DNA from 3 places in the Mesorhizobium sp. L-8-10 genome. Region 2 is predicted to be linked to each of the others. Evidence: predicted binding sites of a transcription regulator. Region 2 holds the regulator's gene; each other region holds the start of a gene.

Region 1 (7,838 bases), 2.5 Mb from region 2:
GGGCGCGCCGTTGATCGAAGCGGCGCGCATGCCGACCGCGCTCGGATCATAGAGCTTGTGGTAGAGGCCGAAGAGCAGTCGCGCCACCTTGTCCTGTCCGGTAACGACGTTGAGCGCCGAACGCGCTCTGCCGCCGCCGTCCGAAACGAACTCGACGTCGCGCGCGAGCAGTTGCTTCAAGGGGCCGAGATCGCCGGTCTCGGCGGTGCGGGCGAAGCCGGCGACGAAGCTGTCGACGTCCTGCTGCCTGGCCTGGAAGCGCGGGCCGCCGCTCCTCAGCATCTTGCGGGCGCGTGACGCCATCTGCCGGCAGGCGGCCGGCGAGCGCTGAAGCGTCTCGGCGATCTCGTCGAAGGACAACTCGTAGAGATCGTGCAGGAAAAGCGCCGCCCGCTCCAGCGGCGACAGCCGCTCAAGCGCCCGCATCACGGCGAAGGAGATGTCGAGCGCGACGTCGCCGGCATGTTCGTCGATGCTGCCGGCGGCTTCGACCAGCGGTTCCGGCAGCCAGGGACCGACATAGGTCTCGCGCCGTTTCTGCGCCGACTTCTGCCGGTCGAGGCAAAGATTGGTGACGATCCGCGAGAGGTAGCGCCCGGAATCGACGGGATCGGCAGATGCGGCGAAGCGCAGCCACGCGTCCTGCACGATGTCCTCTGCCTCGCTGACCGAGCCGAGATAGCGGTAGGCGAGCCGCAGCAGGCGCTTGCGCTGGCCGAGATAGGCGGCCAGCCTTTCGTCTTGCATACCGGCCTCGTCAGGATCCTGCACCCGCCTTCTCCAATGCCGCTGTTTCGGCGCGAAGCGCGGCGACGACCGGCTCGCAGGCGTTGCCATAGCCCATGCCGCGCTTGAAGAGCGGATAGAAGAGACCGGAAACCGTCGCTGCCGCAAGCCCGGCGATGCCCTGTCTGCCCCAGCGCCGCTCGCATTCGGCGGCGATTTCGGCAAGTTCGGGATCGTTGGCGATGATTGCCGCCGCGTAGCGCGCTGCCAGCTTCATGTCGGGCGGTGCACCGGGCGAGCCTGTGAGGAGATCCGCGACGTCGGCTCGGGCCACACCGGCCTCGACTGCCATATCCACGACAAGCCGCAGGCACGATCCGCAGTCCGCCCACTTCGTACCGGTCAGCTTGGCGGCAAAATAGACGTTGGCCGGCAGGCCGAAGCGATGGCGCGTGAAGCCGTTGGCGAGGCCGAGCTTCAAGGCGCCAACGGCGTCGATATCGGCGAGCTCGCGCATATAGGCCGTGTCGTATCCGTAACGATTTTCGAATTGCGCGAACTGGCGCTTGAGCAGGGCGGCGAGCATCACGCGGCCCTCCCGGCAGGCGTGGCGCCGGCGCGTCCGAGTAGCGCGCAGAACGGCAGGAAGCCGGGTACCAGGATGACGAGCGTGTCGCGAAGTGCCGCCGCCGGCGTCGTGCCGTGGGTGATCATCTCGACGAGATGCAGGCCGGCGTGACCGCCGAGGAAGACCAGCGCCGGAACAAGCACGGCGGTGCCACCGGTCTTGGCCGCGAGCCAGAGTGCCGCGGCCGAGGCAAGGAAACCGAGACCGATGTCGCGGATGAAGTGGGCGTTGGCCGGCCCGGTGTCGACGACGCCGGGAACGGCCGCATACCAGGCCTCCGGCATGGCCAGCATGAACAGGCCGTTGAGGCCGTGGTAGACGCTGAGAAGGACAAAAAGAAGACGCATGGCTCGATACCTCCATATCCTCCCGACGAGATAGGGTGGCCGTGTGTGACATCGCCGGCGAAATTATTCCGGAAGGCGACGTTGGTAGGCGATGACGCGATCGTGTTTCCGCAGGGCTTCCGCGCTCCGCTTTTCCGTCATCAAACTGTCAATGCCCGCCTTTATGCCGACCCCGAAACGCCCGCCGGGCGCTTCTACCCAGACATCGGAGAGGTCGAGGCAAATGAGCAAGCATCCGCACGAATTCCGCACCAGCCTGCTGGAAGAGAATGACGGTCCCGGCCACAATCCCACGGCGAACCCGACCATGGGCGAGATCATCGCCACGCGGTTCTCGCGTCGCGCGCTGCTGAAAGGCTCGCTCGCCGTCTCGGCGATCGCCGCGACCGTGTCGCCGATCGCCCTGATCACCGCCGACAATGCCCGCGCCGAAGGCGGCTCGGCCTTCACCTTCGCCGAAGTCGAGGCCGGCATCGACGAAAACCACCACGTTGCCGAAGGCTATGACGCGGACGTGCTTCTGCGCTGGGGCGATGCGGTGCTGGCGGACGCGCCGGAGTTCGATCCGAAGAACCAGACCGCCGAAGCCCAGGCCAAGCAGTTCGGCTACAACAATGACTATGTCGGCTTCATTCCGATCGATGGCTCGGCGACGCACGGCCTGCTGGTGGTCAACCACGAATACACCAACGAGCACCTGATGTTCCCCGGCATCGTCACGATCGCCGAAGGCAAGGTGAAGGTCGCCGACGCCGACCAGAAGCGCGTCGACATCGAGATGGCCGCCCATGGTGGCACCATCGTCGAGATCCGCAAGGTGGACGGCAAGTGGCAGGTCGTACGCGACGGCAAGCTCAACCGGCGCATCACCGCTGCCACCGAGATGGAGCTCACCGGCCCCGTCGCCGGCCATGACAGGGTGAAGACCAACGCCGACCAGACCGGCACCAGGGTGATCGGCACCGTCAACAACTGCGCCGGCGGCGTGACCCCCTGGGGCACCTACATCATGGCCGAGGAGAATTTCCACGGCTACTTCATCGGCGAACTGCCGGCCGGCCATGCAGAGGCCGCCAACTACGAACGCCTCGGGATTCCCGAGGGCGCCTATTCCTGGGGCCAGTTCTACGACCGCTACGACATCTCGAAGGAGCCGAACGAGCCGAACCGTTTCGGCTGGATCGTCGAGGTCGACGTCGAGGATCCGACGTCGGCGCCGAAGAAGCGCACCGCGCTCGGCCGCTTCAAGCACGAGGGGGCCGAGTCGATCGTCGCCAAGGACGGACGCGTCGTCTTCTATCTCGGCGATGACGAGCGCTTCGACTATGTCTACAAATTCGTGACGGCCGGCACCTACAATCCGTCGGACCGCGCCGCCAACATGACGCTGCTCGACGAGGGCACGCTTTTTGTCGCCAGGTTCTCCGAGGACGGCAGCTTCGAATGGATGCCGCTGGTCCACGGCCAGGGCCCGCTGACGGCCGAGAACGGGTTCGACAGCCAGGCCGACGTGCTGATCGAGACCCGCCGCGCGGCGGATCTGCTCGGCGCCACCAAGATGGACCGTCCCGAAGACGTGCAGCCCAACGGCGTCAACGGCAAGGTCTATGTGATGCTGACCAACAACACCAAGCGCAAGGACGAGCAGGTCGATGCCGCCAATCCGCGCGCCAAGAACGCCTTCGGCCACATCATCGAGCTGGCCGAGGAGGGCGGCGACTTCACGGCCGCCAAGGGCAAGTGGGAAGTGCTGCTGAAATGCGGCGATCCCGCCGTCGCCGAAGTCGGGGCGACCTTCTCGACCGGCACCTCGCCCAATGGCTGGTTCGGCATGCCCGACAATTGCGCGGTGGATGCCGCCGGCCGGCTCTGGGTCTCGACCGACGGCAATAGTCCCAAGGCGACCGGGCGCACCGATGGCTTGTGGGCAGTGGACACCGAAGGAGCGGCACGCGCCACTTCCAAGCTGTTCTTCCGCGTGCCCGTCGGCGCCGAACTCTGCGGCCCGCTGTTCACATCAGACGACGAGACCGCTTTCGTGGCGGTCCAGCATCCGGGCGACGGCGGTGAAGACTGGGAGAAATTCGGCCGGCCCTCCTACTACGAGGACCTGTCGACCCGCTGGCCCGACTTCAAGGACGACATGCCGGTTCGGCCGGCCGTTGTCGCCATCACCCGCAAGGGAGGCGGCAAGATCGCGGTCTAGCAACGAGGCGGAAACTAACGGTTTGGGGGCCGTCGCGGTATCGTGGCGGCCTTCATCTTATCGCGGGCCGCCGCATGGCGAGGGAAGCTCACGCGATTAGCGGGCGTCCGTTCACGGCCATCCAGGCATTGTAATAGGGAGGCTCGCCGGTCACTTCGCGTCCGAGCCAGGGCGGGAGGTCGCGATCGGCGACGGCTTCCGGCGTCTCCAGTTCCGCAAGCACGAGGCCAGCCAGGTCGCCGGCAAAGACGTCCACCTCATAGATCCGATCCCGATGCACCACGTGGTGGCGCGTCTTTTCGATCACGTGCCCGACCGCGAAGGCCAGCATCTCCTCGGCGTCCTCGATCGGGATAGCATATTCGAATTCGTCGCGCTCGCGGCCGTGATCGCCGAACTTGAGGGTCAGCATCGCTGAGGCCCCGTCGCGGATACGCACGCGAACGGAACGATCCGCCGAGGCGTCGAGATAGAACTGGCGGATTCGCACCACTTTCCCGACGCCGTCACGCCAGGCATCGTCCCTCACCAGAAACTTCCGTTCGATTTCCTTGGCCATGACGCCGAATAAAGCGTGCCGGGCAGGATCTTGCAACGGCCTTGACTTTAATCAATCGTTTGATTAAACTTGTGCAAGCCGAATTTAGAAGAAGGTTTGCCATGGATCCGGTTCCCGCCACCTCCGCGGAGCAGACGCGCCGGGCGCTTGTGCATGCCGCACTGAGGCTGTTCGGCGCAAAGGGTTTCGACGGCACGTCGACGCGCGACATTGCGTCGGCGGCCAACGCGAATATCGGTTCGATCGCCTATCATTTCGGTGGCAAGGAGGGGCTGCGCGCCGCCTGCGCCGCCTTCATCGTCGAGACCATCCGGTCGATCGCCAGTCAGGCCCTGTCGCCCGGCACGGAAGGGCCGATCGGAAAAGCGGCCGCGGTCGCACAGCTGAACGCGGCGATCGAACGCATGGTGGCTTTCGTGGTCGCGCAGCCGGCGGCGGGAGAGATCGTCCAGTTCGTCCTGCGCGAGCTCGCCCACCCCACCGCGGCGCTCGACACGATCTATGACGGGGTGTTCGAACCCTTGCACAGGCGCCTCTGCGGACTGTGGGCGGAAGCGACCGGCGAAGACGCCGAGAGCGAGGCCACCAAGATCGCGGTCTTCACCATGATCGGGCAGGTCATCTACTTCCGGATCGGACGGGAGGCGGTGCTGCGCCGCATGGGTTGGAAGGAGTTCGGCTCCCAGGAGGTGAGGGAAGTGACCTCGGCGGTCAAGGGCAATCTCGCGGCGATACTGGCCGCGAGGAAGGAACCGGGGCGATGAGCGTGCTGTGTTCGATCCCCTATGTCGCCATGCTGTTTTCAGCCTGCAACCCGGCGCCGCTCGCCGTCGGCTATGTCGAGGGCGACTATGTGCTGCTGGCTCCGATCGACGTGGCGCAGGTGCGCGAGGTTTCGGTCAAGCGCGGCGAGCGGGTCGAGGCCGGGGCGCCGATTGCAGCGCTTGAATCGGACGACGCGACGATCGCCGTGGCGCGTGCCGAGGCGGCGCTCGCCCAGGCCGAGGCGCAACTGGCGGATCTGCAGATCGGTCGCCGGCCGGACGAGATCGCCGTGCTCGAGGCGACGCTTGCCTCGGCCGTCGCGCAGTCCAACGAGGCCAAGCGGGTGCTGGCGCGCGCGGCCGATCTGTTCAAGCGCGGGATTGCCGCGCAAGCGCAGCTCGACGAGGCCAGAACCCAGGCGGAGGTCGCCGAAGCGGCCATAGGCCAGGCCAAGGCCAATCTTGCCGTGGCAAAGCTGCCGGCACGGCCGGAGGCGATAAAGGCGGCCGAGAGCGCGGTGAAACAGGCCCGCGCCGAGCTCGATACGGCGCGCTGGAAACTCAGCCAGCGCTCGATCACGGCGCCAGCCGCCGGGCGGATCGATGATGTCATCCGCAATCCGGGCGACATTGCGGGCCCTGCGGCGCCTGTGGCGTCGATGCTGCCCGACGGAGCGGTGAAGCTGCGCGTCTACATTCCCGAGGCGGCCTTCTCGAAGGTCGAGGTGGGCAAACTGCTCACGGTGAATTGCGACGGTTGCCCTCCGGGGCTCACGGCACGGGTGAGCTACGTCTCGCCCGACCCCGAATTCACGCCGCCGGTGATCTATTCCCTGCAGGCCCGGCAGAAGCTCGTCTATCTGGTCGAAGCCCGGCCGGAAGGCGACGGCAGGAGCCTGCAGCCGGGGCAGATTGTTGATGTGGAGATTAGCGAATAGCGAGTAGCGAATAGGGAAGCGAGATGGAGCTGACGCACGACATGCCCGGAGTACCGGCCGCTGTTCGCTACTCGCTACTCGCTATTCGCTCGTTCTCCATTCGCTCGCGAGCCGAAGGCGCAGCGCCATGAATGCCATCGACGTCCACAATCTCGTCAAGCGCTTCGGCACCAAGACCGTTGTCGATCACGCGTCGATGACCGTCGCCGAGGGTGAGATCGTGGGGTTCCTGGGGCCTAACGGGTCCGGCAAGACGACCACCATCCGCATCATGTGCGGACTGCTGACGCCAGACGAGGGCTATGGAACGGTGCTCGGCTATGATCTGAAGGCAGAGCCGCTGCGCATCAAGCGCGAAGTCGGCTACATGACGCAGAAATTCTCCTTCTACGAAGACCTGACGATCGCAGAGAACCTCGAATTCGTCGCCCGGCTCTACCAGTTGAAGCCGGTCGCGGAGCATGTCGATCGGACGTTGGAGGACCTCGGCCTGGCAACCCGGCGCGACCAGCTCGCCGGGACGCTGTCCGGAGGGTGGAAGCAGCGGCTGGCGCTCGCCGCCTGCATCATGCACAAGCCGCGCCTGCTCCTTCTCGACGAGCCGACAGCCGGTGTCGATCCCAAGGCGCGTCGCGAATTCTGGGACGAGATCCATCGCCTTGCACGCGACGGCCTCACGGTGCTGGTGTCCACGCACTACATGGATGAGGCGGAGCGCTGCCACCGGATCAGTTATATCTCCTACGGTCGCATGCTGGCGACCGGAACCGTCGACGAGGTGATCCGCAACTCCGGCCTGTCGACCTTCGTCATCGAGGGACCGCACCTCGACGAGGTGCAGGCGGCGCTGCAGGGCAAGCCCGGCGTCGAGCAAGTGGCGCCTTTCGGCTCGACGCTGCATGTGGTCGGCTCGGACCGCAAGGCGCTGAAGGCCACGCTGAAGCCGATCGTAAAGCGTGCGGGCACCACGGTGCTGCCTGGTGAAACGAGCCTCGAGGACGTCTTCATCCAGTTCATGGGCGCGTCCAGGGACAACATGGCATGAAACGGAAGGGTTTCCACTCCATCTTCTCCTTTGCCCGTCTCGGCGCGCTGCTGCTGAAGGAGTTCATCCAGATGCGGCGCGACCGCATCACCTTCGCCATGATGCTGGGCGTGCCGCTGATGCAGCTCGTGCTGTTCGGCTTCGCCATCAACAACGACCCGAAGAGCCTGCCGGCCGCCCTGGTGGCGACCAGCAACGACCGCTTCACGCGCGCCATGGTCTCGTCGCTGCAGATGACCGGCTACTACCGCTTCGATCATATCGTGGCGAGCGAGGCCGAGGCCGAGGAACTGATCGCCAGGGGAGATGTCTCCTTCGTGGTGACCATCCCGGCCGATTTCGACCGCAGGGTGGAGCGCAACGAGCATCCGCAGATCCTGATCGAGGCCGACGCGACCGACCCGTCCGTGGCGAGCGGAGCGATCTCGACGCTCGGCACGGTCGCCTCCCAGGCGCTGCTGCGCGAGCAGGGCGTCGAAGCGGTCACGGCCAGGGATGCCGCCAACGCGCTCGAAGTGATCGTGCACCGGCGCTACAATCCGGAAGGCATCTCGCAATACAACATCGTGCCGGGCCTGCTCGGCGTCATCCTGCAGATGACCATGGTGATGATGACGTCCATGGC
Region 2 (7,838 bases):
CCTATGCGCTCGACATCGACGGCGACGGCCATCGCGATCTCGTGCTGCTGAGGCTCGGCGAGGACATCATATTGCGCGGCGGAGCCGACTGCAGCTTCGAGAAGGCCAACCGGCAGTTCTCCTTCGACGGCGGCAAAGCCTGGACGACCGCCTTCGCCGCGACCTGGGAAGAGGGCCAGAGACATCCGACGCTCGCCTTCGGCAACTATGTCGACCGCACCGCACCCGGCTCGCCATGGGGTACCTGCGAGGACAATGGTCTGTTCCGGCCGCAGCCCGGCGAGAAGCCAGACTATTCGCAGGTCACAAGGCTGTCGCCGGGTCACTGCGCGCTGTCCATGCTGTTCACGGACTGGAACCGTTCCGGCATTCCTTCGCTGCGCATCACCAACGACCGGCAATATTACCGCGGCGGCGAGGAGCAGCTCTGGAAGGTGGAGCCCGGCGCGCCGCCGAGGCTCTATGGCCGCGCCGACGGATGGCAGCATTTGACCATCTGGGGCATGGGTATCGCCGAAGGCGACCTCGAAGGCGACGGCTATCCGGAATATGCGCTGACCTCGATGGGCGACACCAAGCTGCAGAAGCTCGACGACGAGGCCGAGGAGGACCGGCCGATCTATAGCGACGTGGCCTTCGAGAAGGGCGCAACCGCGCATCGTCCCTATGCCGGCGGCGACCTGAAGCCTTCGACCGGCTGGCACTCCGAATTCGCCGACTTCAACAATGACGGCCTGCTGGACCTCTACGTTGCCAAGGGCAATGTCGAGCAGATGCCCGATTTCGCCGCCTTCGACCCCGACAACCTCCTCGTCGGCCAATGGGACGGCGGTTTTGCCGAGGGCGGCGACATCGCCGGCATCGCGCTGCCGACCAAGGGACGCGGCGCGATCGTGGAGGACTTCAACATGGACGGCATGCTCGATCTGCTCGTCGTCAATCGCGGCCAGAAGGCGAGCCTGTTCAGGAACTGCGGTGCCGTCACCGGCGACGGGTCACGGCCGATGGGCAATTTCGTCGAGATCGAGTTGCAGCAACCCGGCGCCAACCAGAATGCGGTCGGCGCGCTCGTCTATGTCAAATACGGCACGCGCACGGTGACGCGCAGCGTGCAGGTCGGCGGTGGCCATGCATCGGGCCATGCCGGCTTCCTGCATGTCGGCGTCGGCACTGCGGAGCGCGCCGAGATCCGCGTCAAATGGCCGGACGGCGAGTGGAGCCCGCCCTACCGCGTCTTCGCCAACAATTTCGTCATTGTCGGACGCGGCGCCAAGGCGGCAAAATACTGGTATCCGCCGGAGGGTTGAGCGATCAGTGAGGAGCAGACGATGGACATTCGTGGCGCTTAAAGTTGCGCACCAAACCATCGTCCCTTCTAAAGGCTCGAGCGCCTAGTCATCTTTTTGAAGCCATCCTGCGTGCTTCGCGAGAAGGCGGACAATTGCTTTGTCGTTCACAACATCAAAAGTTCTTTGCCAAATTCTCAACTTTCGGAAGTCTCAATCTTCAGAATATTGGCCGAATACGCCGACGGAAATATCCGACCGTCGCTGTCACTCGAGCCCGATCCACACATAGCCGTCCTGTGTTCGGCAAGGGTAGACGGTCAAACTGGTGCGGTTTTTCGAAATGTCGCCCACGAATTCAAAGCCGGGCGAAGTACCATCCGGCTGCAACTTGGCCCAGTTCCTCACTTCGCCCGTAAGCAGATCAAAACAGCTCTGATGCCAACGGCAAACCAGGCCCAGATCGCTGGTGATCGTGCTCCCGGTGTGTGGGAGATTCAGCGTTTCGACCTCAGCGGCATTTCGGCGTTCGTACAGCGGCAGATGAAGATGCGGGCAGGCATTGTTGAAGGCGCAGTACGTGTCAGGTCCGCGAACGACGACAATGTCGAAATCCTCAAAGGTGAGAATCCGGCGTTCGTGCGGCTGAAGCTCGTCTTCAGCGAATGCGCGAACCCACCTCCTGCCGGCATGACGGACGGTCTCGCGGGGATGCCTGGCGTTCAGCTCGGCGTCGATTTCGGGCTTCAGCCCGATGACTTCGAACAGGCTCGTGCGCTCGCCGGTACCCCGAAGGCGTACCCTGACATAGTCGGCGACCTCGACCTTGTCGGCGATCTGGTCGTGAAGCGCCTCGGATATCAGCAGTCGTGTACCGGCATCCTTGTTTGCGGCTTCGACACGGCTGGCCAGGTTCACGACGTCACCGATTGCCGTCAGGCGTTCGTGTCCGACGAAACCCAGTGTGCCGATGACGGCTTCGCCATAGTTGAGGCCGATGCGAATATCGAAATCGATGCCATACATCGAGGCAAAGAACGGCTTCAAACGATCGACCGTCGCAAGGGTCTGAAGCGCCGCATTCACGGCGCGAAGCGGGGCGTCGGGCTGGTCGTCGACACCGAATATCGCCATCAGTCCATCACCGATGAAGTTGTCGATGAAACCGTCATTCTGCTCGATAATCTCGCCGACCTGCGCGAAGTAGCGATTGAGCAGATACATCACGTCATAAGGCGAAAGCCGCTCCGACAGCGACGTGAATCCGACGATGTCGCTGAAGAAGATCGCAACACGTTTCGACTCGCCGGATCGCGTCGCAGCGGAATCGCAAAGCTGGCTGGTCATCATCAGATCGGTTTCGTCCAGCACCAGGCGCCGGACGCGAAGCTCGCCTTGCGGCCTGAGCTGACAGGCCAGCCGAACCTCGTCCGCCAGTCTCAAGCGGTCCGCCATCGAAGTCTCATTTGCATTTCGGTGCGGACAAGCCTCGAGGCCATCGAGAACCCATACACGGCAGGTCGAGCATTTCGCGCGGCCGCCGCACGCGTGGGCAAACGGCACACCCGACCTGAGAGCCGCCTCGAGCAAGGTCTCGTCGGCGCCCACCTCGATATCCGTCTGGTCAGGTAGAGCGGTTACTTTGGTCATGGTCCCGGACACCGCCAGCCGCGCAGTCGGCAATGCATTGTAGCACCAATCGGCCCGGACAATCGAATCATGCACAGCTCGGGCCGAACGAAGCCGAGACCGTTGGTCACAAAGGCCTGAGAAGGAGATGATACTGGTATCCACCGGAGAACTGATACCAACGGCACTGGATGTCGACGCATCCGGTTGGGCGCTCACGCATCAATCCCCGGCGGATGCTCAGCATCCACCTGACCTCGATCGCTGGCGCGGCCCTCCAAGCGGGCGCGGCCACGCGGTTCAACGGTCGCTATCATCGACCGTTGCCATAGGAACGACCTTCAGGCTCCGGCCCCGCAACAACCGCCCGCGCCACCTGAAACGCCGCGGCTCTGCATGATGCCCGCCGCCAGCTTCGCTTGACCTGAAGCCCTGCGGTCCAGGCCGCCGCCAACCTTGCGCATGAGGAGGCGGATGTCGTCCGGCTCATGGCCGTCGGCGATCATGACCTGCCGAATGATCGGCTCGTTGAGCAGTTCGTCGAGCGTGGGCTCGCGCTGATGCATCGTGCTGCTCCATCTGCTTAGATCGCCGGAACCATAAAACGGAACTGTAACCCAATGATGTCATCGGCAGTCTTTTATGTTTCATCGTGCCGGTCTCAGTGCCTGGCGCCGGCAACATCATCGTCGCCATGTTCCGGGTGCTGCCGCGCACTTGAGCGGATTCGAGGCAACGGCCTGGCTTAGGCGTGCATGCTTGCGCCCTTGGTGATCTTGTCGACGATCTTCTTGTCGGCGCGAAGGGCAATGCCTGCCACCTTGGCATCGTCGGGCCCGAAAGTTGCAAAGACGGCGCGGTTGGCGGCATCGTGGCCGGTGGCGAACATTGCGTCGACATAGAGGGAGGTCGTGATCCCCCGCTCCAGCGAACGACGGTGGATCTGGCTCATGGTCGCCGCATCGGCGGACAGAACGATAACCGGCTGGACGGACATGGGGTTGTAGCGATTGCCATCGCGATCCACATATTCGTCGCCGATCATCTCGGGAGCTCGGAAGGAAAGGCCGGTGGTGAGGAAGGCCGTGACGTTCAGCTTCTGCCACACGGCAAGGTCACTGCGCAGGACGATGGCGACTTTGGTCTGGAACATGGATCGTATCACCGCTGGGAAGATGGCAAGATGTCTCCCGATCTAGGCTGGAACGAACAATCCGGTCTTGAACGTTTGTGCGGGCGCACCGACGAGGGCGGCATCGTGCCGGCACCGCCCTTCCCCGGCCTGGAGCGCATCGACGCCAAGTTCTTCGGCAACGCCTTCGAGCCTCATCGCCACGACACCTATGCGATCGGCGTGACCTTGCACGGCGTTCAGACATTCCGCTACCGGGGCGAGGTCCGAAACAGCCTGCCGGGCCAGGTGATCGTGCTGCATCCCGACGAGATGCATGACGGCGGCGCCGCGACCGATGCCGGACTTCACTATCGCATACTCTATCTCGAGCCCGCCCTGTTGCGGCGAAGCCTGGCAGCGAGCTGTGCCCCGCTGCCTTTCGTCCGCGACCCCGTCGTCACCGATCGGCGGCTGCGCGAGACGCTGCTGCCCTGCCTCTCCGATATCGAGGGCGAACTCGACGAATTGGCCGTCGTCCAACTCGTCACCGAGTTGGCGGACGGCCTGTCGCGCCATGCCGATGGACCCGCCCCTTCCAGGATCACCCTCGATGTCCCCCGGCTGGAGATGGCACGCGACTATCTGGAAGCCAATCTCGACCGTGTCGTGCGCTCCGACGCGCTGGAGGGCGTGACCGGACTCGACCGGTTCAGTCTGGCGCGGCAGTTCCGCGCCTTTTTCGGGACCAGCCCGCACCGCTACCTGCTGATGCGGCGGCTGGCGCGGGCAACCGCCCTCATCCAGGCTGGAGAGAACCTGGCCGATATCGCGGCCAGGACCGGCTTTGCCGACCAGAGCCACCTGAACCGTCAGTTCAAGAAGGCGTTCGGTGTCACGCCCGGCCGGTGGGGCGCCCTGACGCGGGCCCGACGGCAATCGCCGGCCCGCGCTGGAGCAGCATTTCCGCCTTTCTTCGAAAAGCCGAGACGCCCTGACTCATTGTTGTCACGCAATTCCGGACGCAAGACCGCTGCGCACTCTTGCTGGAATTGCTCCAGCGGGGACGTCACGCCTCGTTGATGGCGTAGCCGGCGCCGCGGATGGTGCGGATCACATCGGGCATGCGGGCCGTATTGACCGCTTTGCGCAGGCGGCCGACATGCACGTCGACGGTGCGCTCGTCGATATAGATCGTTTCGCCCCAGACATTGTCGAGCAACTGGCTGCGCGAGAAGACGCGCCCGGGATGCTGCATCATGAACTCGAGCAGGCGGAACTCGGTCGGGCCGAGCTTGATCTCGCTCTTCTTGCGATAGACCCGGTGCGCTTCGCGGTCGAGCACGATGTCGCCAACCTTGAGCACCGTCGACAGCACTTCGGGCTTGGCCCTGCGCAGCAAAGCACGAACCCGGGCGACGAATTCCGGCGTCGAGAACGGCTTCACCAGATAGTCGTCGGCCCCGGTCGAAAGGCCACGCACCCGGTCGCTCTCCTCGCCGCGCGCCGTCAGCATGATGATCGGCAACCGCTCGGTCTCCGGACGCATCCTCAATCGCCGGCAGAGCTCGATGCCCGACACGGCGGGGATCATCCAGTCGAGGACCAGAAGGTCGGGTACGTTTTCCTGCAGCCGGAGCTCGGCTTCATCGCCGCGATTGATGACCTCGACCTGATAGCCTTCGGCTTCCAGGTTGTAGCGCAGGAGCACGCATAGCGGCTCCTCGTCTTCCACGACCATGATCTTGGGGGCAATCATGCGGGTCGGATCTCCTCGGTATTCTTGCGGTCAAGCCTTTCTCATTCGGCGACTGTCGTCGAGGTTTCGTCGTGTTTCGGCCGCTGCACCGGAAGCTGCTCTCCCGTCATGACGAAATAGGCGTTCTCGGCGATATTGGTGACATGGTCGCCGATGCGCTCGAGGTTCTTGGCGCAGAACAGGAGATGCGTGCAGGCCGTGATGTTGCGCGGATCTTCCATCATATAGGTGAGGAGCTCGCGGAACACGGCAGTGTACTGGACGTCGATCTTCTCGTCGTCTGCCCGCAGCTTCATCAAGGCCTGGGCGTCGTCGGCGACATAGTGGTCGACGACACCGTTGACCTGACCCAACACCATGCCCGACATCGCCTCGATCGAATGCGACAGGCCGCGCGGCGCGACGCTCTGGCCGACTGCGCCCACCCGCTTGGCGATGTTCTTGGCGAGATCGCCGATGCGTTCAAGGTCGGCGGCCATGCGGATCGCGCCGACCACCGCACGGAGGTCCTGCGCCATGGGCTGGCGCTTGGCGATCAGCGTGATGGCACGATCGTCGAGCTCACGCTGCTTTGCGTCCATCACGGCGTCGTCGGAGATCACACGCTGTGCCAGCGCCGTGTCGGAGTTGAGCAGCGCCCTGGTGGAGCCCTGCACCATCGACCCCGCAAGGTCCCCCATGTCGCGGATCAGCCGGTCGACATGATCGAGTTCGTCGTCGAAAGACGTGACGGTATGTTCACCCATGATCCTGTCCTCGTTGTCCTTCCGCCCGCCGCTTACCCGAAGCGGCCGGTGATGTAGTCTTGTGTGCGCTTGTCGTCGGGGTTGGTGAACATCTTGTCGGTGGGGCCCTCCTCGACCAGATAGCCGAGATGGAACATGGCCGTGCGCTGCGAGACGCGGGCGGCCTGCTGCATCGAGTGCGTGACGATGACGATCGTATAGTTCTCGCGCAGTTCGTCGATCAGCTCTTCCACCTTGGCGGTGGCGATCGGATCGAGCGCCGAGCACGGCTCGTCCATGAGGATCACCTCGGGCGACACCGCTATGGCGCGCGCGATGCACAGACGCTGCTGCTGGCCGCCGGAAAGGCCGGTTCCGGGCTCGCCGAGCCGGTCCTTGACCTCGTTCCAGATCGCAGCCTTCTGCAGGCTCCGCTCGACAATGCCGTCGAGGTCGGCCTTGTTCTTGGCGAGACCATGGATGCGCGGTCCGTAGGCGACGTTCTCGTAGATCGACTTCGGAAACGGATTGGGCTTCTGGAACACCATGCCCACCCGCGCCCGCAGTTCGACGACGTCGATCCTGGGATCGTAGATATCCTCGTCGTCGAGCGTGATTTTGCCGCTGACGCGGGCGATGGGGATAGTGTCGTTCATGCGGTTGAGGCAGCGCAGGAAGGTCGACTTGCCGCAGCCCGACGGCCCGATCAGAGCGGTCACCTCATTGCGGCGGATGTCGAGATCCACGTCGAAGAGCGCCCGTTTCTCGCCGTAGTGGACGGAAACCTTGTCGCCCTTCATCTTCACGGCGGGCGCATCGGCACCCTGCGTCAGCTTCTTTTCCACGGCTGCCTCGGTCAAGATGTTCATCTCACTACTCCCTTACCAGCGGCGTTCGAAGCGTTTGCGCAGGATCACGGCCACTGCGTTCATGATAACCAGGAAGCCCAGCAGGATCAGGATCGCGGCTGAGGTTTTTTGCTGGAAACCCGGCTCGGGGAAATCGGCCCACATGAAGATCTGCACGGGCAGGATCGTCGCCGGATCGGTGAAGCCGCCCGGGATGTCGACGATGAAAGCGACCATGCCGATCATCAGGAGCGGTGCTGTCTCGCCGAGCGCATGCGCCATGCCGAGGATCGTCCCGGTCATGATGCCGGGCATCGCCAGCGGCAGCACATGGTGGAAAACCGTCTGGACCTTGGAGGCGCCGATGCCGAGCGCCGCCTCGCGGATCGACGGTGGCACGGCGCGGATCGAGGCGCGCGAGGCGATGATGATGATCGGCAGCGTCATCAGAGCCAGCACCATGCCGCCGACCAGCGGCGC
Region 3 (7,838 bases), 3.6 Mb from region 2:
ACCAAGATCGGCACCGACCTCGGCCTGGGCAACGACTGGGTCGTCAACATCGTCAAGGGCGTAGGCAATTACGGCGAGGTCTTCGAACGCAACATCGGCGCGGCCAGCCCGCTGAAGATCGCGCGCGGCATCAATGCGCAGTGGTCGAAGGGAGGGCTGCAATACGCGCCGCCGATCCGCTGACGGCATGACCGCCTCCGGAAGGCGGGTGTCCCGCCTTCCGGTCTTCGGATCGAAGGAGGATAGATGGCGTCTCAGGAAACAATCCGTCACACTGCCCCGGCACGGGCGTCGTTCCTCAACGACCCCAAGGTCCGCGGGATCTTCTACCAGGCTGTCGTCTTCATCGTCCTGGTCGCTCTCATCTACTGGATCATCGGCAACACCGTCGAGAATCTGCGGCGTGCCAACATCGCCTCCGGTTTCGGGTTTCTCTCGGGCCGCGCCGGCTTCGACGTAAGCCAGAGCCTGATCGAATATTCTTCCGATTCGACCTATGGGCGGGCCCTGTTGGTCGGGCTCCTCAACACCCTCCTTGTGGCGGTCACCGGAATCGTCACGGCATCGATCATCGGTTTCCTGGTCGGCATCGGCCGGCTTTCGAAGAACTGGCTCATCCGCAAGATCTGCACGGTCTATGTGGAAGTCTTCCGCAACATCCCGCCGCTGCTGGTCATCTTCTTCTGGTATCTGGGGGTGCTTTCGGTGCTGCCGCTGCCGCGCGAAAGCATCGAGCTGCCTTTCGGCACTTACCTGAACAGCCGCGGACTCTTCACGCCCAGGATGATCTGGGGCGACAACGCTTGGCTCGTGGGCGTCGGATTCCTGCTGGCGATCGCCATGTCCTGGTTCGTGGCGCGCGCAGCGCGGGCCCGCCAGATGGCGAGCGGCCAGCAGTTTCCGGTATTGTGGACCTCGCTGGGCCTTTTGATCGGCCTGCCGCTGCTCGCTTTCGCCGCCAGCGGCTTCCCGCTCACCTTCGAATTCCCGACACAGTCGACCTTCAATCTCACCGGCGGCCTCCAGATCAAGCCGGAGTTCATCGCACTTTATCTGGCGCTCTCCTTCTACACCGCCTCCTTCATCGCCGAGATCGTGCGCGCCGGCATATTGGGCGTGAGCCGTGGACAATCGGAGGCGGCCGCAGCGCTGGGCCTGCGTCCGCGTTCGACGCTTCGCCTGGTGATCGTGCCCCAGGCGCTGCGCATTATCATTCCGCCGCTGACGAGCCAGTATCTGAATCTCACCAAGAATTCGTCGCTGGCGGTCGCGGTGGGTTATGCCGATCTCGTCGCCATCGGCGGAACGATCCTCAACCAGAGCGGCCAGTCGATCGAGATCGTGGCGATATGGATGATGGTCTATCTCGGCCTCAGCCTGGTGACATCGGCCTTCATGAACTGGTTCAACGCCAAGATGGCCCTTGTGGAAAGGTAGAAGACGATGCGTGAAGTCTCCTACGTCCGCACGGAGATGGCGGCAATCGAAAAACCGCCTCGGGACGAGGCCGGACTGGTCGCCTGGGCGCGCAGGAACCTGTTCGCCTCGCCCGCCGACACGGTGCTCACATTGCTCGGGCTCGTGCTCGTTGCGATCATTCTGCCGCCCTTCCTCAGTTGGGCGCTGTTCGACGCGGCATGGACCGGTACGGACCGGACCTTCTGCGCCACCGTCGCCCAGGGCGGCCTGCAGCCCGACGGTTGGTCCGGGGCCTGCTGGCCGTTCGTAAAGGCCAAGTTCCTGCAGTTCATGTTCGGCCGCTACCCGTCCGAGGAGCGCTGGCGGGTGATCCTGGTCGGCATCATGTTCGTGGCGCTGCTGGTGCCGCTGCTCATCCCGCGTGTTCCACGCAAGGGGCTGAACGCGATCCTTTTCTTCGGCCTGTTCCCGATCGTGGCCTTCGTCCTGCTCGTCGGAGGCTGGTTCGGGCTCCGCCATGTCGAGACCGCGCTCTGGGGCGGCCTGCTGGTCACGCTGGTTCTGTCCTATGTCGGCATCTCGGTCTCGCTGCCGCTCGGCGTTCTTCTCGCCCTCGGCCGGCGGTCGAAGCTGCCCGTCGTGAAGATACTCAGCGTCGTCTTCATCGAGACCGTTCGCGGCGTGCCGCTGGTCACGGTGCTGTTCATGGCGAGCGTGATGCTGCCGCTCTTCCTGCCGCCGGGCACGACTTTCGACAAGCTGCTGCGCGCCTTGATCGGTGTGGCGCTGTTCGCCTCGGCCTACATGGCCGAGGTGGTCCGCGGCGGCCTGCAGGCGATCCCCAAGGGACAATATGAGGGGGCTGATTCGCTCGGGCTCGGCTACTGGCAGAAGATGGGGCTGATCGTGTTGCCCCAGGCACTGAAGCTCGTCATCCCGGGTATCGTCAACACCTTCATCGGCCTTTTCAAGGACACCAGCCTGGTGTCGATCATCGGCATGTTCGACCTGCTGGGCATCGTGCGGCAGAGCTTCTCCGACGCCACATGGGCGTCGGCGCAGACGCCGATGACGGGGCTCGTCTTTGCCGGCTTCATTTTCTGGATTTTCTGTTTCGGCATGTCCCGCTACTCGATCTTCATGGAGAAACGGCTCGATACCGGCTATCGTAGATAATGGACCAACGCGCCGGTCCGGCGGCCGCATCAGGGCCCGGGAAAAGCCGATGCGTGGAAACGAAAGGTCGAAGCGTCCCCCGATGCGTGGCGCTTCGGTGACGCAGCGACAATAACGAGCCACGAAAAGGGAACCATCGATGGCCACCGAAAACGCAGTAAGCGCCGACGACATCCGGGTTGACGGCTCCAAGATGCACATATCCGACACGGAGGTAGCGGTCGAGATCGACGGCATGCACAAATGGTACGGCGAGTTCCACGTCCTGAAGGACATCAACCTGACGGTGATGCGCGGCGAGCGCATCGTCATCTGCGGACCTTCCGGCTCGGGCAAATCGACGCTGATCCGCTGCATCAACCGCCTGGAGGAGCACCAGAAGGGAAAGATCGTCGTCGACGGCAAGGAATTGACCAACGATCTCAAGAAGATCGACGAGATCCGCCGCGAGGTCGGTATGGTGTTTCAGCACTTCAACCTCTTCCCGCATCTGACGATCCTGGAGAATTGCACGCTGGCGCCGATCTGGGTGCGCAAGATGCCGAGGAAGCAGGCCGAGGAGATCGCGATGCACTTCCTCACGCGGGTGAAGATTCCCGAGCAGGCCAACAAATATCCGGGCCAGTTGTCGGGCGGCCAGCAGCAGCGCGTCGCGATCGCCCGCTCGCTCTGCATGAACCCGCGCATCATGCTGTTCGACGAACCGACTTCGGCGCTCGATCCCGAGATGATCAAGGAAGTGCTCGAGACGATGGTAGGGCTGGCGGAGGAAGGCATGACCATGCTGTGCGTCACCCACGAGATGGGTTTCGCCAAAAAGGTCGCCAATCGCGTGATCTTCATGGATGCCGGGCAGATCGTCGAACAGAACACGCCGGCCGAGTTCTTCGACCATCCCAAGCACGAGCGGACCAAGCTGTTCCTCAGCCAGATCCTGCATTAGGGCGCCGCGCGTCCATTCGGACGCGCAAGGGACGCTCCATCACTTTGAGCCGACGCATCGTGCTTCCCGAAAATCGAATACGGTTTTCGAGCCGAAGCGGTAGGCGTCGCCCCCACGGAAGCGCCGATCCCGTCGGCGCCTCCGTCGTCTCAAGTTGCTTGCTGCCCATGCATGCACAACCGAAGGCTCGGACGACACGCTGGGCTATTCTGCAGTCGGTGTGATTTCTCATCGACCCGCTTCCTATGGCCCTCTACATAGCTCGCTCCGCACGATCGGGGCCCGGCAGACGCCTGACGGCTAACTCTCCGCTTCTGGGACCGTCCAGCCATAGAGCCAGTCGAGATCGGCTGCGAGCTTCGCGCCGGGAAGCACCGCCAGGACGAGATTGCGGGCGAGGGCGACCGGTCCCGAGGCATGCCAGGTGAAGCGATTGAGCGCGCCGCGCTTCGAAACCTGCGCGATGCGGGGGCGGCGGATCGCCTCGTATCGCGCCAATGCCCCGCCCATATCGGCGGGCGCGGCCGCGACGAAGGCCGCGAGCGTTGCGGCATCTTCGATTGCCATTGCGGCACCCTGAGCGGCGAAGGGTGTCATGGCGTGCGCCGCGTCACCGATCAGGACCACCCGGCCGGCGGCTGTCCACTGCGCAGCAGGGGCAACGGTATGAAGCGGCCACAAGGTCCAGGGACCGGCCTCCTGCGCCAGCCGAGCTATGCCGGGGGCGGTGCCGCGCAAGGCTGCCGCGAGCCCGTCGGGGTCTGCGGCTTCCGGGCGGATCTTTGCAAAAGCCTGGCCCTTTGCGAGCGCGACGAGGTTGACGGCGCTACCGCCGCGGACGGGATAGGCGATCAGGTGGACGGAACGGTGCATGAAGGCCGTCACAACGTCGGAGCGCGCGATCGACTGGAAGGCGCGGCCGGCGGGGCTTTCCGCGCGCAGAGTGCTGCGCCAGGCCACGTCTCCGGCGAACCGGCTCTTGCCGTTCGCCCCGGTGAGTTCGCGGATCGAGGACCAGACGCCGTCGGCTCCGACGAGCAATTCGCCCGAAATCTCTTCGGTCGTGCCGCCCCGTTCGACAGCGACGGTGACGCCGTCCGGCCGGGACGCGAAGCCACTGACGACGGCGCCGGTCGCGAGCTTGATGTTGTCGTTGCTCCGCAGGCGCGCCAGCAAGGCGCCCTGCAGGTCGGCGCGGTGGGCGACGAGATAGGGGGCGCCCCAGCGCCGTTCCGCGCCGCCTCCGAGCGGAACCCGGGTCACTTCGCGCAGAGTGCGCGCATCGCGCAGAACCACCGCTTCGGGCCGCACGGCCAAGGGGCTCAGGGCATCGATAACGCCGAGCGATGCAAGGATGCGCGTCGCATTCGGCGAAAGCTGAAGTCCGGCGCCGGCCTCTTCGAGGCGCGGCGCGCGTTCATAAATCTCGACGAAGCAGCCCCGAGCCGCGAAGGCGAGCGCCGCGGTCAGGCCGGCTATACCCGCCCCCGCGACGATGATCCGCCTGGCTTGCCCCGTCATCGCCGTATCGGCCGACGGTCCGCCTGGTCAGGCGGCACGTTCGATGTAGATGCAGCCTTCCGGACGGGTTTCGTTCGCCTTCAAGGACGGGTCGTAGCGGAACAGCGTCGAACAATAGGGGCAGACCTTTTCCGCGTCGCTGCCCATGTCGAGGAACACATGCGGGTGGTCGAAGGGCGCGTCGGCCCCCACGCACATGAACTCCCTGACGCCGATCGTGATGACCGGATGCCCGGCATCGTTCTGGAAATGTGGGATTGAGCCACCGGCCATGGAAAAACCTCCGGAATGATCGCTGCGGGCGATCACGAAATCGCCGCCGGTTTGTATCATATGAGCATCCAATGCAAGCGGCATGAAATCAAACTGTCGCAAAACACTGTCAGGAGATAGATTGCTCTTGAAGTCAGCCGGCTTGCGGAAAGCCGGCGAGGGGAACCACGTCAGATGACCGAATTGAAGCCTATCCAGACCGAGTTCGTCACCGTCGCAGCAGCTCCGGGCGGCCCCGAAGGCAATCCGGACCGTTTCGTGAACCGCGAGTTCTCCTGGCTCCAGTTCAATCGCCGTGTCCTGGAACAGGCGCAGAACGCGAGCCATCCGCTTCTCGAAAGGGTGCGGTTCCTATCGATATCAGCCGCCAATCTGGATGAGTTCTTCATGGTGCGCGTGGCGGGGCTCGCCGGGCAGGTGCGCGAAGGCATCGCCATGAAGAGCCCGGACGGGCGAACGCCCGAACAGCAGCTCGACCAGGTGCTGCGCGAGGTCGAACGGCTGCAGGAGGACCAGCAGAAGATCCTCTCGAAGCTGATGGACCTGCTCAAGAGCGAGGGCATCCAGAGCATCGGTGCCGATGCGTTGAGCCGCGACGACAAGGCGTGGCTCGAGGAACATTTCCTCGATTCCGTCTTCCCCGTGCTCACGCCGCTGTCGATCGATCCGGCGCATCCCTTCCCCTTCATTCCCAATCTCGGCTTCTCGATCGCCTTGCAACTGCGGCATTTGAAGAACGGCGAGGAGATGACGGCACTGCTGCGCCTTCCCGTGGCGCTCAGGCGCTTCATCCGCCTGCCCGACCGCAAGTCCGCAGTGCGCTTCATCACGCTGGAGGAGACGGTCAACCTGTTCATCGGCAAGCTCTTCCCCGGTTACGAGGTGAAGGGCTCGGGCACGTTCCGCATCATTCGCGACAGCGATATCGAGGTCGAGGAAGAGGCCGAGGATCTGGTTCGCCTGTTCGAGACGGCGCTGAAGCGCCGGCGCCGCGGCTCGGTCATCCGCATCGAGTTCGACAGCGTGATGCCCGACGTGCTGCGCGACTTCGTGGCCGGCGAACTCGGGGTCTCGTCGGGGCGCATCAGCGTGCTCACGGGACCGCTGGCGGTGAACCAGATCTCAGAAATCGTGGCGGTCGCCCGCGACGACCTCAAGTTCAAGCCCTACAATCCGCGCTTTCCCGAACGCATCCGCGAGCATGGCGGCGATTGTTTCGCGGCGGTCCGCGAGAAGGACATTGTCGTCCACCATCCCTATGAGTCCTTCGACGTCGTCGTGCAGTTCCTGCGCCAGGCGGCGGCCGATCCGGAGGTGGTCGCCATCAAGCAGACGCTCTATCGCACCTCGAACGACAGCCCGATCGTGCGTGCTCTCATCGATGCCGCCGAGGCTGGGAAGTCGGTGACGGCGCTGGTGGAGTTGAAGGCCCGCTTCGACGAAGAGGCGAATATCCGCTGGGCGCGAGACCTGGAACGCGCCGGCGTCCAGGTGGTTTTCGGCTTCATCGAGCTGAAGACGCATGCCAAGATGTCGCTGGTCGTCCGCCGCGAGGACCAGAAGCTGCGCAACTATGTGCATCTCGGCACCGGCAACTATCACCCGATCACGGCCCGCATCTATACCGACCTTTCCTATTTCACCTGCGATCCGACGATTGCGCGCGACGTTGCGCAGATCTTCAATTTCATCACCGGCTATGCCGAGCCTGCCCAGGAGATGCGGCTCGCCATCTCCCCCTACACGCTGAGGAGCCGAATCCTCGGCCACGTCGCCGACGAGGTGCGCCATGTTCGGGAGGGGCGGCCCGCGCGCATCTGGATGAAGATGAACTCCCTGGTCGATCCGATCGTGATCGACGCTCTTTACGAGGCGAGCAGCGCAGGCGTGGAGATCGATCTGGTGGTGCGCGGCATATGCTGTCTGCGGCCGCAGGTGCCCGGTCTTTCGGAGAACATCCGGGTCAAGTCGATTGTCGGCCGTTTCCTCGAGCACAGCCGCATCTATTGCTTCGGCAACGGTCATGGGCTGCCGTCCGACGAGGCCATCGTCTATATCAGCTCGGCCGACATGATGCCGCGCAATCTCGACCGGCGGGTCGAGACGCTGGTGCCGATCACCAATCCGACTGTGCATGAGCAGGTGCTGGGCCAGATCATGCTCGGAAACATCATGGACAATCAGCAAAGTTTCGAAGTATTGCCTGACGGAACCTCGCGCCGGGTCGTGCCGGACGAAGGCGAGGAACCGTTCAACGCGCAGGAATATTTCATGACGAATCCGAGCCTGTCCGGCCGTGGCGGAGCGCTGAAGTCCCATGCTCCCAAACGCATCGCGCAGTTCAAGCGTCAGAAGAAAGCGAACGCAGCCGTCAAAGCATGATCGGAAATTCCCAGGGCCGGCTCCAGGACCGTCGGCCGCTATCCATCATAGATATCGGCTCCAATTCGATTCGCCTGGTCATCTATGAGGGCATCGCACGCTCGCCGACCATCCTGTTCAACGA

The links. Region 2 encodes PhoB, which activates phosphate uptake and scavenging genes when phosphate is short. Its sites were predicted from a motif close to TGTCATNNANCTGTCAT; they were not measured.
Region 1: the regulator PhoB is predicted to act here: its motif matches at 1,837-1,853, upstream of JN280_RS38885 (PhoX family protein).
Region 3: the regulator PhoB is predicted to act here: its motif matches at 5,416-5,432, upstream of JN280_RS28315 (RNA degradosome polyphosphate kinase).

The regions. Positions count from the first base shown of each region.
Region 1 is NZ_AP023263.1:8,400,200-8,408,037, reverse strand. Features, by position in the region: gene sigJ (RNA polymerase sigma factor SigJ) at 1-771, opposite strand, end outside; gene JN280_RS38895 (hypothetical protein) at 758-1,315, opposite strand; gene JN280_RS38890 (hypothetical protein) at 1,312-1,701, opposite strand; gene JN280_RS38885 (PhoX family protein) at 1,925-3,907, shown strand; gene JN280_RS38880 (CYTH domain-containing protein) at 3,996-4,466, opposite strand; gene JN280_RS38875 (CerR family C-terminal domain-containing protein) at 4,568-5,230, shown strand; gene JN280_RS38870 (HlyD family secretion protein) at 5,227-6,168, shown strand; gene JN280_RS38865 (ABC transporter ATP-binding protein) at 6,296-7,213, shown strand; gene JN280_RS38860 (ABC transporter permease) at 7,210-7,838, shown strand, end outside.
Region 2 is NZ_AP023263.1:2,410,620-2,418,457, reverse strand. Features, by position in the region: gene JN280_RS11345 (CRTAC1 family protein) at 1-1,307, shown strand, start outside; gene JN280_RS11340 (adenylate/guanylate cyclase domain-containing protein) at 1,554-2,936, opposite strand; gene JN280_RS11335 (hypothetical protein) at 3,257-3,481, opposite strand; gene JN280_RS11330 (DUF2000 family protein) at 3,661-4,068, opposite strand; gene JN280_RS11325 (AraC family transcriptional regulator) at 4,099-5,109, shown strand; gene phoB (phosphate regulon transcriptional regulator PhoB) at 5,096-5,785, opposite strand; gene phoU (phosphate signaling complex protein PhoU) at 5,827-6,531, opposite strand; gene pstB (phosphate ABC transporter ATP-binding protein PstB) at 6,564-7,379, opposite strand; gene pstA (phosphate ABC transporter permease PstA) at 7,392-7,838, opposite strand, start outside.
Region 3 is NZ_AP023263.1:6,044,701-6,052,538, reverse strand. Features, by position in the region: gene JN280_RS28345 (amino acid ABC transporter substrate-binding protein) at 1-183, shown strand, start outside; gene JN280_RS28340 (amino acid ABC transporter permease) at 247-1,437, shown strand; gene JN280_RS28335 (amino acid ABC transporter permease) at 1,444-2,595, shown strand; gene JN280_RS28330 (amino acid ABC transporter ATP-binding protein) at 2,735-3,538, shown strand; gene JN280_RS28325 (FAD-dependent monooxygenase) at 3,839-5,059, opposite strand; gene JN280_RS28320 (zinc-finger domain-containing protein) at 5,087-5,332, opposite strand; gene JN280_RS28315 (RNA degradosome polyphosphate kinase) at 5,507-7,714, shown strand; gene ppx (exopolyphosphatase) at 7,711-7,838, shown strand, end outside.